3 regions of the Paenibacillus sp. ALE2 genome follow, and region 1 is predicted to be linked to each of the others. Evidence: riboswitches for the same ligand, from Rfam matches in the RefSeq annotation. Region 1 holds a riboswitch; each other region holds the start of a gene.
What was found. Region 1 has a riboswitch for glycine ahead of ACXHJ1_RS12860 (alanine/glycine:cation symporter family protein). Riboswitches for the same ligand answer to the same signal wherever they lie in the genome.
Positions count from the first base shown of each region.

Region 2: linked by a shared signal. The riboswitch ahead of sdaAB (L-serine ammonia-lyase, iron-sulfur-dependent subunit beta) and the one ahead of ACXHJ1_RS12860 (alanine/glycine:cation symporter family protein) in region 1 are both predicted to bind glycine.
Region 3: linked by a shared signal. The riboswitch ahead of gcvT (glycine cleavage system aminomethyltransferase GcvT) and the one ahead of ACXHJ1_RS12860 (alanine/glycine:cation symporter family protein) in region 1 are both predicted to bind glycine.

Region 1 covers NZ_CM134213.1:2,936,619-2,941,412, forward strand. The annotation lists gene ACXHJ1_RS12855 (glycoside hydrolase family 1 protein) at 1-614, shown strand, start outside; glycine riboswitch at 783-867, shown strand; glycine riboswitch at 879-973, shown strand; gene ACXHJ1_RS12860 (alanine/glycine:cation symporter family protein) at 1,132-2,550, shown strand; gene ACXHJ1_RS12865 (sensor histidine kinase) at 2,676-3,296, opposite strand; gene ACXHJ1_RS12870 (LytR/AlgR family response regulator transcription factor) at 3,695-4,441, opposite strand.
Region 2 covers NZ_CM134213.1:1,101,708-1,106,501, reverse strand. The annotation lists gene ACXHJ1_RS04670 (Ig-like domain-containing protein) at 1-428, shown strand, start outside; gene sdaAA (L-serine ammonia-lyase, iron-sulfur-dependent, subunit alpha) at 509-1,408, opposite strand; gene sdaAB (L-serine ammonia-lyase, iron-sulfur-dependent subunit beta) at 1,398-2,087, opposite strand; glycine riboswitch at 2,299-2,413, opposite strand; gene ACXHJ1_RS04655 (DUF6359 domain-containing protein) at 2,628-4,232, shown strand; gene ACXHJ1_RS04650 (ABC transporter ATP-binding protein) at 4,565-4,794, shown strand, end outside.
Region 3 covers NZ_CM134213.1:3,109,467-3,114,260, reverse strand. The annotation lists gene ACXHJ1_RS13645 (PTS mannitol transporter subunit IICB) at 1-228, opposite strand, end outside; gene gcvH (glycine cleavage system protein GcvH) at 655-1,053, opposite strand; glycine riboswitch at 1,462-1,535, shown strand; gene gcvT (glycine cleavage system aminomethyltransferase GcvT) at 1,725-2,825, shown strand; gene gcvPA (aminomethyl-transferring glycine dehydrogenase subunit GcvPA) at 2,949-4,304, shown strand; gene gcvPB (aminomethyl-transferring glycine dehydrogenase subunit GcvPB) at 4,301-4,794, shown strand, end outside.

The sequences.
Region 1 (4,794 bases):
CTCGTGGGGAATATCCCAACTATATGAACCGCTATTTTGAAGAAAATAATATTGTGATCCAGACAGAACCCGGCGATGCCGAAATTTTGAAAAATAACACGGTCGATTTTATCTCATTTAGTTACTATATGACCTTGACCGTATCGGCAGGGCCAGAAGGCGAAAAGGCAGCAGGGAACCTGATAGGCGGTGTGAAAAATCCGTATCTGCAGTCTTCCGACTGGGGATGGCAGATCGATCCGATCGGCCTGCGTGTTACACTGAATACGTTTTATGATCGCTATCAAAAGCCACTGTTCATCGTGGAAAATGGCCTGGGTGCGTATGATAAGGTAGAAGAAGACGGCTCTGTGCATGACACGTATCGCATTGATTACTTGCGTCAGCATATTGCCCAAATGAAGGAAGCGATTGCTGACGGTGTTGATCTGATTGGTTACACCAGCTGGGGACCTATCGACCTTGTGAGCATGTCTACGTCCGAAATGTCCAAGCGCTACGGATTTATTTACGTTGATCTGGATGATGACGGTAACGGAACGCTTCAACGCTCCAAAAAGGACTCATTTAACTGGTATAAAAATGTGATAGCAACCAACGGTGAAGAATTGTAATTCCATATCGTTTTGGCGGGTACAGCAGAGAAAATCCTCAGGATGCAATCTGCTGTACCCGCTTTTTGTATAGACACTCTATTGATTCTTTCAGAGGGCTTCACAAATTTTTCACTTGTAATAAGCTGAAATTTTTCTGTATAATGAATAAAAATTTCATATGTCTGGTTGATGTTTGCGGGAGATGGAATGAAAGTTCCAACCGAAGGGGCAAAACTCTCAGGTGCTTAGGCTGATTTACAGCAACGAGCAGGGACCGTAAACGGACAGAACTCTGGAGAGACCCTTAATTGGGCGCCGAAGGTGCACCGCAGATCACATCTGCTTAAACTCTCAGGCAAAAGGACAGAGACGCGAATAACCTGTGACAGGGATAGCCCTAGGCTTTTTATAAGCTTTTAGAGGTGAAATCCTGCACAAGATGGTTGTATTTTTTCGTGCCTTTAACCTCTCCAGGAGTCGAATCAACAGATTTGACTCTTTTTTGTTTTCTACTATGCTGGAGGAGCGGGTTGAAATGAATTTGGTACATGTGTTAGAAACGATTAGCAGTTGGATATGGGGGGCGCCTCTCATCATCCTTGTTATGGGAACGGGGTTATGGCTGACCATACGTCTAAAAATGTTGCAGGTATTCCGCCTGCCCCTGGCGATCAAGCTCATCGGTAAGGCCCCGAATGAAGGTAGCGGGGATGTAAGTAGTTTTGCAGCTTTGAGTACGGCATTGGCGGCTACCGTCGGTACAGGAAGTATTGTCGGTGTAGCGACAGCCATTAAGCTGGGCGGGCCGGGTGCCTTGTTCTGGATGGTCGTTGCAGCCTTCTTTGGGATGGCGACGAAATATGCGGAAGGTGTACTTGCGGTAAAATACCGGGTGAAGGATCGGAATGGACAATTTTCCGGCGGCCCGATGTATTATATTGAAAAAGGCCTGGGACGCCGTTTTAAACCGTTGGCGATGCTGTTTGCTTTTTCAGGGATGCTGGTAGCGTTGTTCGGAATTGGAACATTCCCTCAGGTCAAGGCGATTGTATCTTCGACTGAAAACAGTTTTGGCGTTCCGCCGATTGTAACGGCGCTGACAATTGCTGTCCTTACAGGTCTTGTGACCATTGGTGGACTCAAAAGCATTGCCAAGGTATCGACGAAGGTCGTTCCTTTTAAAACAGGCCTGTATGTATTAATTTGTATCATTGTACTGATTCGATTTGCTGACCAACTTCCTGCCGCAATTGCGCTTGTGCTTCATTCGGCATTTTCAACTACATCGGCAACCGGCGGATTTGCAGGAGCTACGATTATGCTGGCCATGCGCAGTGGGGTAGCCAGAGGTATTTTTGCCAACGAAGCTGGATTGGGGAGCGCACCGATTGCAGCCGCAGCTGCCAAAACCAAATGGCCTGCGGAACAAGGGCTGATTTCCATGACAGGCGTATTTATTGATACGATGGTTATTTGTGTGATGACCGGGTTGACGTTACTGGTTAGCGGGGTGTGGAGCGGGCCTACCGATGCAGGCTTGATGACTCAGCAAGCCTTTTCCAGTGCATTTCCGCTGGGAGCAGAGCTGCTCACCATCATCCTGATTATGTTCGCATTCACCACCATGCTCGGCTGGAACTATTACGGGGAACGCTGTGTTGAATACTTGCTTGGGGTTAAGTGGATCAAGCCTTATCGTTATTTGTTCATTGTACTGGTTGGCGGGGGCGCGTTCATTAAACTGGATGCGATTTGGCTGCTGGCAGATATTTTTAACGCCATGATGGCTTTTCCGAACCTGATTGCACTGCTCGGCTTGTCGGGAATTGTTGTTGCAGAAACCCGGACTTATATGAATTCCTTGTATCCTAATAAGAACAAGGGTATTCTTGCTGGTGCCAATGTAGGGGCGGCTATCCAAGTAGAAGAAAAGGGACAAACGGTAAATTCATAAATACTAAAAGGGAGTATCCTCAGCCATCACAGGCTTGAGGGTACTCCTTTTTTTAGGTTATAAGACTGGTGATTACCGACATTTTATTTATTCTGAATATCTCTTAATCCATAACGTTTACAAACCTAAGAGTTATTACATGGGAGCATAATCGTAATTTGAAAATGCGAATCCGTAATAGTTGTATTTAAATAACCACCATATTTCTTTATCACTTGCTGGATGTTAAGTAATCCATACCCATGTTTTTTTAAAGGGGGATTGTATGTTTTGGTTGAGAATGCTGTATTGAGATAATTACTTTTTGAATTGCGAACATAAATCCATAGGGCAATATTATCGGTGAAAATTTCCAAATGAATTGAATGCTCTTTCTTTCTAGGAAGCTGCATTACAGCTTCAATAGCATTATCGAAAACATTACCTAAGACAATACATAGATCATGACTTCCAATACTAATATTTGCCGGGTTAATATGGATTTGATGGAAGAAAGCTATCCCACTTTTATTAGCGATGCTGAAAGTATGATTTACTAAAGCATCAATAACGAGATGTCCTGTTGTTATATGAAGTTTTGGTGAGTCTATATTTTTTAGAGTTTGGTTGATGTGATTAACACCCTCTTCCGTCCTCTGTTCTTGTAAACAAGCACGGACAAAAATTAACTGTTTTTTGAAATCATGAATACTTCGTTTGATATCACTAAGAGATCGAGTTGTTTCTTTATAACGTTTTTCTTGCATCAGCATTTGCTTTTGAAAAAAGCATGAGAGGTTTGACTTTTCTATCAACTTGTCCGTTAGAAAGACAATAATCACGTTCATTCCAAGAATACTGATGATTGACATTATAAAGAATAAATTATGTTTCATAAAAGAAAATAAACCGTAATGTATGAGCAAGTTAAACGATGTTCCTATTAATATTACAAAATAATACACAATCCCTATCTTGTATTTCCTTCCTTTTTTAAAATAATGAACTACTAGTACTGTAATAAGTATGAAGTGTAAAGAGGCGAAAAGTAAAAAAAGGTTAACTATTGGATTGGAAAAATGACTTTGCTTTGTTGTGCTAAATAAAAATAAAGAGTAATTAGAAAACGAGGTGACATTAATGTAAACGCAATGATTCAAAAAACTCACCCTTCCTGAAAACGAGAAATTATAAAACGAGCATACGCCTCACGAAGTGATTTAGCGTGAGAACGACCTACAGGGAATTCTTGTTCGTTTGACATAATAACAGAAGTAGCTGAAAACTTACGTATATGAACTAAATTCACAATTATTGACCTATGTATAAACACAAACGGATATTTTAATTGTTCATAAACCGCTTTCAACGTTCCGGAAATAAAATAGTTGTGTGAATCCGTTGCAATACAAAGTTCATTATGGATGTAATTGTTTTCACCTTTTGAGATGGCTATGATCTCAGAGTGTCTCAATACAAGATGCTCAGTTTTATTTTTCACAGACAGAAAGTGGGATACTGAAGAACGCATATAATGACATAGTTTATTTATTTTTTCTACAAAGAGTTTATAAGTAAGGGGTTTAAGTAAATATTGAAATGCTTGTACTTCAAAACTTTCTAGCATGTATTCTGGATAGTTAGTTAGAAATATGATTTGAACTTCTCGGTCAGGAAAAAGGCGAATAAGTTTTGCAGTTTCAATTCCCGATAATTCCCTCATTTCAATATCTAACAAGATAATATGAAAGGGGTATCGCTCTTGTGAACTGTAAGATTTGATTAGATCTTCCCCAGATAAAAAGAATTGTAGATTAAAATCTAAGGATTCACTTACTGACATACACATGAAAAAGTGTTGTAAAATTTTATGCATTGCGGGATCATCGTCACAAACAGCAACTTGAAACAAATAGACCACCTCAAATATGTTATATAAATCCAGTATATTGTAAAAAAAGTCTATTCGAAGTGATGTTTTACATATGAAAAAAATTACCATCAGGTTATGGAATTTTTGTTAGTAAAAGTTCAAATGCATACTTATACTGTGGAGAGGACGTAGCCCAGGCGAGGGAATGGATACGTTCTTCTTTATTGCTTAGAAACCTTATTTTCAGCCTTTATAAAAGTATTCAGTTAAGGCTCTACTGGTTCAGTTCGCGTCACGATAACGGCAGGAACAAGCAGTTGCACGCTCCTAGTACTTTTAATCTTTGTTGCTGTCTCAAGCAGTCTAATCCTTTACTTTCTTTGGACATATAA
Region 2 (4,794 bases), 1.8 Mb from region 1:
TAGTTAAATCCAGTGATGGCAAAGAAAAGGATGTTACAACCCAAGCTGAATGGAAAACGTCCAACTATAAGGTAGCCACCGTCAAAAAGGGTCAGGTTACCGCGGTCAGCTACGGTAAGGCTAACATTCAGGCGAAGTTTGGCGGTAAGGTGATCAGCGTACCTGTTGATGTTGATACGCTTAAATACCTGCAAACGGACGAAGTCGCCTTGACTTTGAAGGCAGGGCAGCTGGCCAAGGTTACGGCTACAGCCACGTATAAGGATGAGTCGGAGAAGGATGTTTCCAAACCTGCTGTCTGGTCCTCGTCCAGAATTATTGTTGCGACCGTCAAAGACGGCAACATTAAGGCACAGGGCAAGGGCAAAGCTGTAATTACAGTGAAATATGCAGGTAAAATGACGAAGGTACAGGTAACCGTTCAGTAATCTGTTAAAATGAAAAGAAAAAGAGCAAGCATACGTCTAGAGACGATATGCTTGCTCTTTTATTTTTTAAAGCTTAGAAGCTACGATTTATTCTTCTTGGTTGATGTGTTGCGTGTCAGTGATTCGGTCAAACGCTTGCCAGTGGGTGTCTGGGCCAAGCCGCCTTTGGCGGTCTCGCGGTGCTTCGACGGCATTGCGCTGCCGACTTCAAGCATCACGTCAATGACTTCGTCAGACGGAATGGCGCTGCGCACACCCGCCAAAGCCATATCCGCTGCGGCAAGTGCGGTCACGGCTCCCAGCCCGTTGCGCACGATGCATGGAATCTCGACGAGGCCGGCGACGGGGTCGCAAATCAGACCGAGCGTGTTCTTGAGCGCTAGGCCTACGGCGTGAACGGCCTGCTCAGGTGTGCCACCGCGTAGCTCCACCATCGCGCCAGCGGCCATCCCGATGGCTGAGCCAATCTCAGCCTGACAGCCTCCCTCCGCGCCGGAAATGAAGGAATTGTTGGCGATGACGTAGCCAATGGCTCCGGCTGCGAACAAGCCGTGTACCATATGCTCATCATCCCAGCCGAACCGCTCCTGCGCACTAATGAACACACCGGGGATGACTCCACAAGAGCCAGCAGTGGGCGTAGCCACAATACGCCCCATGGACGCATTAACCTCCGACACGGAGAGCGCATAAGCCATGGCGAGTGCGGAGGCGTCGCCGGAGCAGGTTTCCCCTGCCCGCAGATACTCGGCCAGACGCTTGCCGTCACCGCCCGTTAATCCACTGCGGGATACGGTGTCTTGTGTCTGACCACGATGAACGGCCTCCTTCATGACTTCATAATAATCAGACATTTGGCGGAAGATTTCTTCTTCCGTTGTATTCGTCTCTTGTACCTGCTCTTGAATCATCAGGCGGCCAATCGTGGTGGATTCCTCCGCGCATATGGCGCTGATTTCATGCAGATGGCTAAATCGCATCAGATTCAGCTCCTTTTTTCAAATTAATCATTTTAATTTCGTACATATGTGGTAAGGATCGTAGTTTTGCGATCAGTTCAGCCGTAGGAGGACTGTCCGTTTCGATGGCGGTAAGTGCTTCTCCATCTCGGCCTTTGCGATCCACATGCATATAGGCAATGTTAATGTCGGCAGCGCCGAGTGCTGAAGTCACCGCACCTAATGTGCCGGGCTTATCCGAGTGAAGAAGCACCAACGTAGCCAGCTCCCCGGTCAGGTTGACTCGGAATTCGTTGAGCTGCTGGACATGGATGCTGCCGCCGCCGATGGAGGAACCCAGCAGTGTGCGCTGATCCTCACCCTTCCACAGTTCAAAACGGACGGTATTTGGATGGGGCGCGGGTAGTCCGCTGACGGCAAACTCCACGGCCATTCCAGCCTGCTCCGCCCATTGCTCGGCATCTGGAATTCGGTGGTCGTCTGTATCGTAATTGAGCAGGCCTGCGATGAGTGCCAGGTCTGTACCGTGTCCTTTGTAGGTGTCGGCGAAGGACCCGTACAGTGTCATGCGGGCACGGTCCGGCTGCGTCCCGAGCCAGTGACGGGCAACGCGTGCAAGCCGCACCGCGCCTGCAGTGTGTGAACTGGAAGGTCCGGTCATGGCCGGACCGATAATGGAAAATACATCTTTGAAACGCATGGTGTGGCCCCCTGTATGTTCTAGTACCATAGTATATGGTATTTCCGCGTTTGTGCGCAGCTATGACGGTTCCTAATGCTGACGTACAATGTGAGCGCAAAAAAGGACAGGATAAGGAAGTTTCCCTTATCTCTGTCCTCGTTACCTGAGAGTTTCGTGCGGTGTACTTACCGCCTTACCCCTTGGGTGGCTTGCGCTCTCTCCAGAGTTGCGTCAGATGACGATACATGGACCTGAGAGATTATCCGCCAGCCGGGTGCTGACGTCTTGCTCCTTCGGTGCCGCCAGCGTGTAAGCCCCTGGACAGACTCTCCCGTCATCTTCATTCGCGTATACCGTTCTACATATCTTTCTTAGCGTAATGTATGCCGTGCTCGGTGTCAATCGCAGGTTTCAATTTTTACATAAACAGGCGAGTTTCCGATAAAAAAGATTAAAATTTACATAATTATGGATGAAATCAGGAAGGAATTAGAAGATTGACAGCTAATCTGATAGAGGACAAGTACATTTATGGAATTATAGGAGGGATATTGACGTATGGTAAAAGGCTTGCGGTTCACAGGTTCACGCTTGAAAGGGGTGCTGCATCTAGCAGCGATCGTATCGCTGTTGATTGGGATCCTCGTTCCATTCGGTCAGGTCAAGGCAGAGGGAGCATTGACAGTAGACGAAGCACTTCAGCGCCAAGGCAGTGGAGGTACAGTGACGGTGGAAGGCTACATCGTCGGACATGCTACCGGATCGAAAACAGCTAATTTTTCTGCTCCGTTTGCGAATGATTTTAACGTACTGATTGCCGACCAGTCCAATGAACGTAGCACGTCTAATCTATTGGATGTGCAGCTGACATCTGCGTACAGAGGGCAATTTGGGTTAACAGGTCATCCTGAACTGGTCGGCAGCAAAATTCGCGTGACAGGTACGCTTGGTGCCTACAATAATTTTGGTGGAGTAAAAAGTCCAAGCGCTGTGGAACTGGTGAGTGGAAGCGAGCCGGGGGAACCAGGTGAACCTGGCGAACCTGAACCTGGCAACCCGGGTCAACCCGGTACTACACTGCCGGATGGAAAAGGCAAGAAGGTGCTGTTCGATAATACGCACGCACAGACGGCTGGTGCAGCAGATTGGGTCATTGAAGGCGCCTTCTCCGACTTTGCCAATGGATTACGTAATGTAGGCTTTACTGTGGATCAATTGAACCGCCCTATTCCTTTTACTTATGGAGAACAGGCCATAACCTATGATAAGCTGCGCCAATATGATGTGTTCATCATCGGTGAAGCGAATGTGGCCTTTAAGGCATCCGAGCAGGCTGCCCTGCTGCAATATGTGAATAACGGGGGAAGTGTGTTCTTCATCTCCGACCATTATAATGCCGATCGTAACAAAAACCGTTGGGATTCCTCCGAGGTTATGAATGGCTACCGTCGTGGAGCCTATACTAATCCGGCCAAAGGCATGACTGCAGAAGAAGCTGCATCGCCGGCGATGCAAGGATTAACAAGCTCCGATTGGCTGGCGACCAACTTTGGTGTTCGTTTCCGTTACAATGCGCTTGGCGATGTAAATGCTCCGGACATCGTAGCCGCAGATCAATCCTTCGGCATTACCAAGGGTGTACGCTCGATTGCCATGCATGCGGGATCTACGCTGGCTATTATTGATCCTACCAAAGCCAAAGGAATTGCCTATATCCCGACAGGTACAAAAAAATGGGGCAATGCAGTAGACCAAGGAGTCTATAACGGCGGAGGCCGTGCGGAAGGTCCTTATGCTGCGATCTCCAAGGTGGGTCAAGGCAAGGCAGCATTTATCGGTGATTCTTCCCCTGTAGAAGATGCTACTCCGAAATATGCGCGTGAGGAAAACGGACAGTCGAAAAAGACATATGATGGTTTTAAGGAAGTAGACGATGCCACCTTCCTAGTGCAAACGGTTCAATGGCTTGCGTGGAAGCAGGACTACACGAAATTATCCGATGTGGCAGGTTTAACGCTGGATCAACCGACGAAGCTGCTGCCGTTTGAAGAGCCTGCGGCTTCCACAGAACCGCAACCGGAGCCTTGGTCTGCTCCAGCAGCAGGCTACAAATGGTACGATCCAAGAACGTTCAAGCCGGGCTCCTATGGAGCGGCTTCATAATAAACGCAAAAAATAATTCAGTGTGAGTGGTTGGGTGCTAGTTAGCCGTTTGGTCCTCTGTAGGGGATCAAACGGCTTTTTTGTGATGAAAATTAACCTGTGGTTGGTTATTTTATTACATTTTGTGCCAGGAAGGTCGCGCTACGGCTGGATCATTGATTTTTTAAATGATGTTGATAGCATAATCTTAATTGATATATCCATATACTGGTGATAGGATGTATTCAAATTATTCCGACAAAAACGGTATGTAATGTTTGTGGAAGGTTTTAACATCAAACATGGTGAGAATAAGCAGGACAAGACCATGGAGAATGGAGGAAGCGCGCGCATTGAATATCGAACCTGTGTTGGAGATTAAAGGATTATCCGTATCTTTTCGCATCAGGGATCAATATCACCCTGCAGTCGATCATCTGGATCTGACGGTCAACCCCAATGAAGTGCTGGCTGTAGTCGGAGAATCCGGTTGTGGCAAAAGCGCGCTGGCGCTTTCCATCCCACAATTGCATGACATGGAGCGGACACGTGTCGAAGGAAAGGTTCTTTTTAAAGGCACGGA
Region 3 (4,794 bases), 170 kb from region 1:
TGTGTAACCGATCAGCAGCGGCAGCAAATAATTTTTCATCGGATCAACCAGTTGTGCAAAACCCTCGTTCGGGAACCACCCGGTCGGAATAAAAAGGGCCGTGATTAATCCCCATGCGATAAAGGCTCCCATATTGGGCATTACCATACCGCTGAGAAAACGGCCAAAACGCTGTACGGCGACACGAGCGCCACCGTTTGAACTGGACTTTGTGTCCACTGTGCTCATATTCATATCCTCCTTGTGAGTAAATAGCATCACTACCTTTTCTTAAAATTCATACTAAATGACAGCGCTATCTTCATCAACGAAATGAAAACGTACTTTCGTCATGAACGTTGATGACAACATTTAAATTTAAAATAACGGACAACGTATTATACCTGCATAATTCTTCTTAATATGACCGATAACAATAGAAATTAGTCGAAAAAACAGTGCTGTAAATCTGCACCTTATATAGAGGAGCTCACCTCTAAATCTAATGAATTGACGTAATTACGTCTTCTAAAAGACAACAAAAAAATAGCCGCCATGTCAGATCATAGCGACTATTTTATACACAAAACGAGCGGACTAACGATGCTTTTATTCAATTCAATATCCATATAAAAATTTAGAATAAAGCGCTAATATTCCATCTTATATTGCTCATTATTGTTCATCCGAAATCAACTGCTCGTACTGATCCGCAGACAGCAGCTTGCTCAGAGCTTCCTCGACATCATTGCCCATCTCTACTTCGATCATCCAACCCTTTTCATAGGGAGATTCATTCACCAGCTCAGGTGTGCTTTCCAGAGCTTCATTTACTTTCAATACGGTTCCCGCCACCGGAGCAAAAAGGTCGGATACGGTCTTCACCGATTCAATTGTACCAATCTCTGCCCCCTGTTCAATCGTTGCTCCCGCCCCAGGTAATTCCACAAAAACAATATCACCCAGTTGATGCTGTGCAAAGTCTGTAATGCCGATCCGCAACGTCCCGTCTGCTGTGCGCTGAACCCACTCATGTTCGTCTGTATACCAAAGTTCCCGTTTCACTTCACTCATCCTGCTTTCGCCTCACTTCCACATGAATAAAATGCTTTTAATCACCTGTATTAGACAGGTTAAGATTATGACAACATGAACACTCATGTCAATAATACTAACAAAAATACTTCATGTTATCTCATATAGCATAGAATATTAAAAAATGATAACTTGTAACAAACGCTTACATATCCTTATTTATACATTAAATGTTTTTTGGATTGTTTTATATGACATTTTTATTGACATTTTGAATGAATTTGCGTATTAATGGGTTATAGCAAATGCTTTTGGAAATACCCCGACAACTGCAAACGCGGATGAACGCGGAGGGAGAGACTACCCAAAAGATTCGCATAGCTGTTATCGTTTCTGAGACAGTTGTGCACGCGAACTCGGATCAACTTGTTACCTGCAAAACCGGGTAACCTACCGTTGATCCAAAAGGTAGCGCCGAAGGAGTAAACTTGCATTGCAGGTGAATCTCTCAGGCAAAAGGACCTCTGCCGGACGCATCTCTGGAGAGCATTCGCGATTAGAGCGGATCACCCAAGAGGAAACCTGGTTTACACCGGGGTAACTTTCTGGTATCAAGGACAGAGCTAAAAGAAGAGTATGGACTGCCGTCTATACGTTTCTTTCAGCCTGTCTTTTTTGTTTAGCCGATTACACTGGATAGGAGTGAAAAAATGTCTAATTTGCGAAGAACACCATTATTTTCGTCCTACGGGACGCAGCCCGGGGTTCGTTGTATTGACTTTGGCGGGTGGGAGCTTCCCGTTCAGTTTAGCGGCATCCAAAAAGAGCATGAGGCCGTCCGGCAACGCGCGGGTTTATTCGATGTCTCGCACATGGGCGAGTTTTTGGTTGAGGGCAAAGAAGCCGAGGCTTTTTTGCAACGGGTAACCACGAATGATGTCAGCCAGTTGGAACCGGGCCAGGCACAATATTCACTCCTGTGTTACCCCGATGGAGGCGTAGTGGATGACTTGCTTGTATACTGCAAAGGACCAGAGCGCTACATGCTCGTTGTGAATGCCTCCAACATCGACAAAGATTGGGATTGGCTCATGCGCCACGTACCTGCATCGGTTCATCTGGAGAATGTGTCTGATGCGATCGCATTGCTGGCATTACAAGGTCCGGAAGCAGCACATATTGCCGCAGCCGTGACAGATGCAGATATTACGAATCTGGCATCTTTCCGATTCCATGAGAACGTGCAATTGTTCGGAGCAAAAGCACTCGTCTCCCGAACCGGATATACCGGGGAAGACGGTTTTGAATTTTATATACCTGCTGAGGAAGCACCCGCCGTGTGGAATGGTTTGCTTCGTTGCGGTGAATCGTATGGGCTAATTCCCGCTGGGCTTGGTGCTCGCGATACACTGCGGTTTGAGGCACGGCTGCCGCTGTACGGACAAGAGTTATCTGCCACCATTTCACCGCTTGAGGCTGGTTTAGGTTTCTTCGTCAAGCTGAATAAAGGAGATTTTATCGGCAGAGAAGCACTGCAACACCAGAAAGAACAAGGAATTCCTCGCAAGTTGATCGGGCTGGAAATGATTGACCGCGGTATCCCGCGCGCTCATTATCCAGTCTTCGCGGAAGGCCAACACATTGGTGAGGTCACAACGGGGACTCAATCGCCCACCTTGAAGCGTAATTTGGGGCTAGCCCTGGTGGACAGTCGTTTTAGCACCCTATCTACACCGTTAGAGGTCAAAATTCGAGGTAAACGCCTGCGTGCGGAAGTGGTCCCAGCCCCCTTTTATAAACGGTCACGCTGATCTTAATCCTCTTCACTCTAAAAAAGCGATCATGTCAGATACGAAATTCTGGATTTTCCAACTACGATTATGTATTAGCTAATTTACTATCTAAATTTTGCTTTTCGAAAGGAGCCAGAACTTATGAAGCAGCATCGCTATCTCCCCATGACCGAACAAGATCAAACCGAAATGCTGCGTGTGGTGGGCGTATCATCCATTGATGATTTATTCAGTGACATTCCAGAGGCAATTCGATACCAAGGGGAACTCCCTCTTTCCTCTCGGCTCGACGAAAGAGCCCTAACTCGCCACATGGCCGAGCTGGCCGGGCACAATGCCAATACAGATACACATGCCAGCTTTCTTGGTGCAGGTATTTATGATCATCATATTCCGTCCGTCATTCAGCACATCACCTCACGTTCCGAATTTTACACAGCCTACACCCCCTATCAGCCGGAAGTAAGCCAGGGCGAGCTGCAAGCCATTTTTGAATTTCAGTCGTATATTTGCGAATTGACAGGCATGGCAGTAGCTAATGCCAGTATGTACGATGGAGCGACAGCTCTGGCGGAAGCGGGCTCACTGGCCGCCGCAGCCACGCGCCGTAAACAGCTTATTGTATCAAGGTCTGTCCATCCAGAGGCACGCCAGGTATTGGCAGCCTATGCGCGCGGATTGGACTTGGACATCGTGGAGATCGGCTGTTCGGACGGCGTAACGGATGTCGATGCGCTTGCCGCGGCCGTATCGGAACAGACGGCGGCTGTCTTGATCCAAAGCCCCAACTTTTTTGGAGCCGTGGAAAATCTGAAGCCGATGGCTGACCTGATCCATGCACACAAGGGGCTAATGGTCGTCAGTGCCAACCCATTGGCACTTGGCTTGCTGGAGGCGCCCGGCAAGCAGGGCGCGGATATTGTTGTAGGAGACGCGCAGCCGCTTGGGATCTCGTCCTCCCTCGGCGGTCCGACCTGCGGTTACTTTGCCGTTTCTCAGGCACATATGCGTCGTATCCCTGGGCGTATCGTAGGCCAAACCACAGACCGTAACGGCAAACGCGGCTTCGTGCTGACCTTGCAAGCGCGGGAACAGCATATCCGCCGCGAAAAGGCCACGTCTAACATTTGCTCCAATCAAGCGTTGCTTGCATTATCTGCATCTGTGTACTTGTCCGTCATGGGGAGACAGGGCATCCAGGAAGTAGCCGAGCTGAATTTGCATAAAAGCCGCTATGCGTTAGAACAATTGCTGAGCTTGAAAGGCGTAACTGCCTCATTTCACGCACCGACCTTTAACGAGTTTGCCCTTAGGCTGCCTGAAGGTACGGATGTGAGCCAACTTCAGGACAATCTGCTAGCTGCCGGATTTATCGCAGGCTATGATTTGGGCCGGGACTATCCGGAACTTGCGGGTCACATGCTGATTGCAGTGACGGAGCAAAGAACCAAAGAAGAGATTGACCAATTTATACACACCTTGGAGGGATTGCTATGACACACACCGGACCGGACCAGAAACAAGAGCTGTTGAAGGAACACGATCAAGCGCTCATTTTTGAATTGAGCCGTCCGGGTCGCATCGCTTATTCCCTTCCCGAGTGCGACGTTCCTCGTCGCCCGGTGGCAGAGCTTTTGCCGGATTATGCGCTGCGCAGCGAACCTGCGGCATTACCCGAGGTATACGAAGTAGATGTTATTCGCCATTATACCGCCCTGTCCCAGCGCAACTTCGGCGTCGACAACGGGTTTTATCCGCTTGGCTCGTGTACGATGAAATACAATCCAAAAGTGAATGAGGATGTCGCCCGTTACGCAGGCTTCGCTAAAATTCATCCATATCAGCCGGAGAATAGCATCCAGGGGGCTATGGAGCTGCTGCATACGCTCCAAAACGATCTGGCTGCGTTGACCGGCATGGATGCCGTCACGCTCCAGCCCGCTGCTGGCGCCCATGGCGAATGGACCGGGCTGATGATGATTCGCTC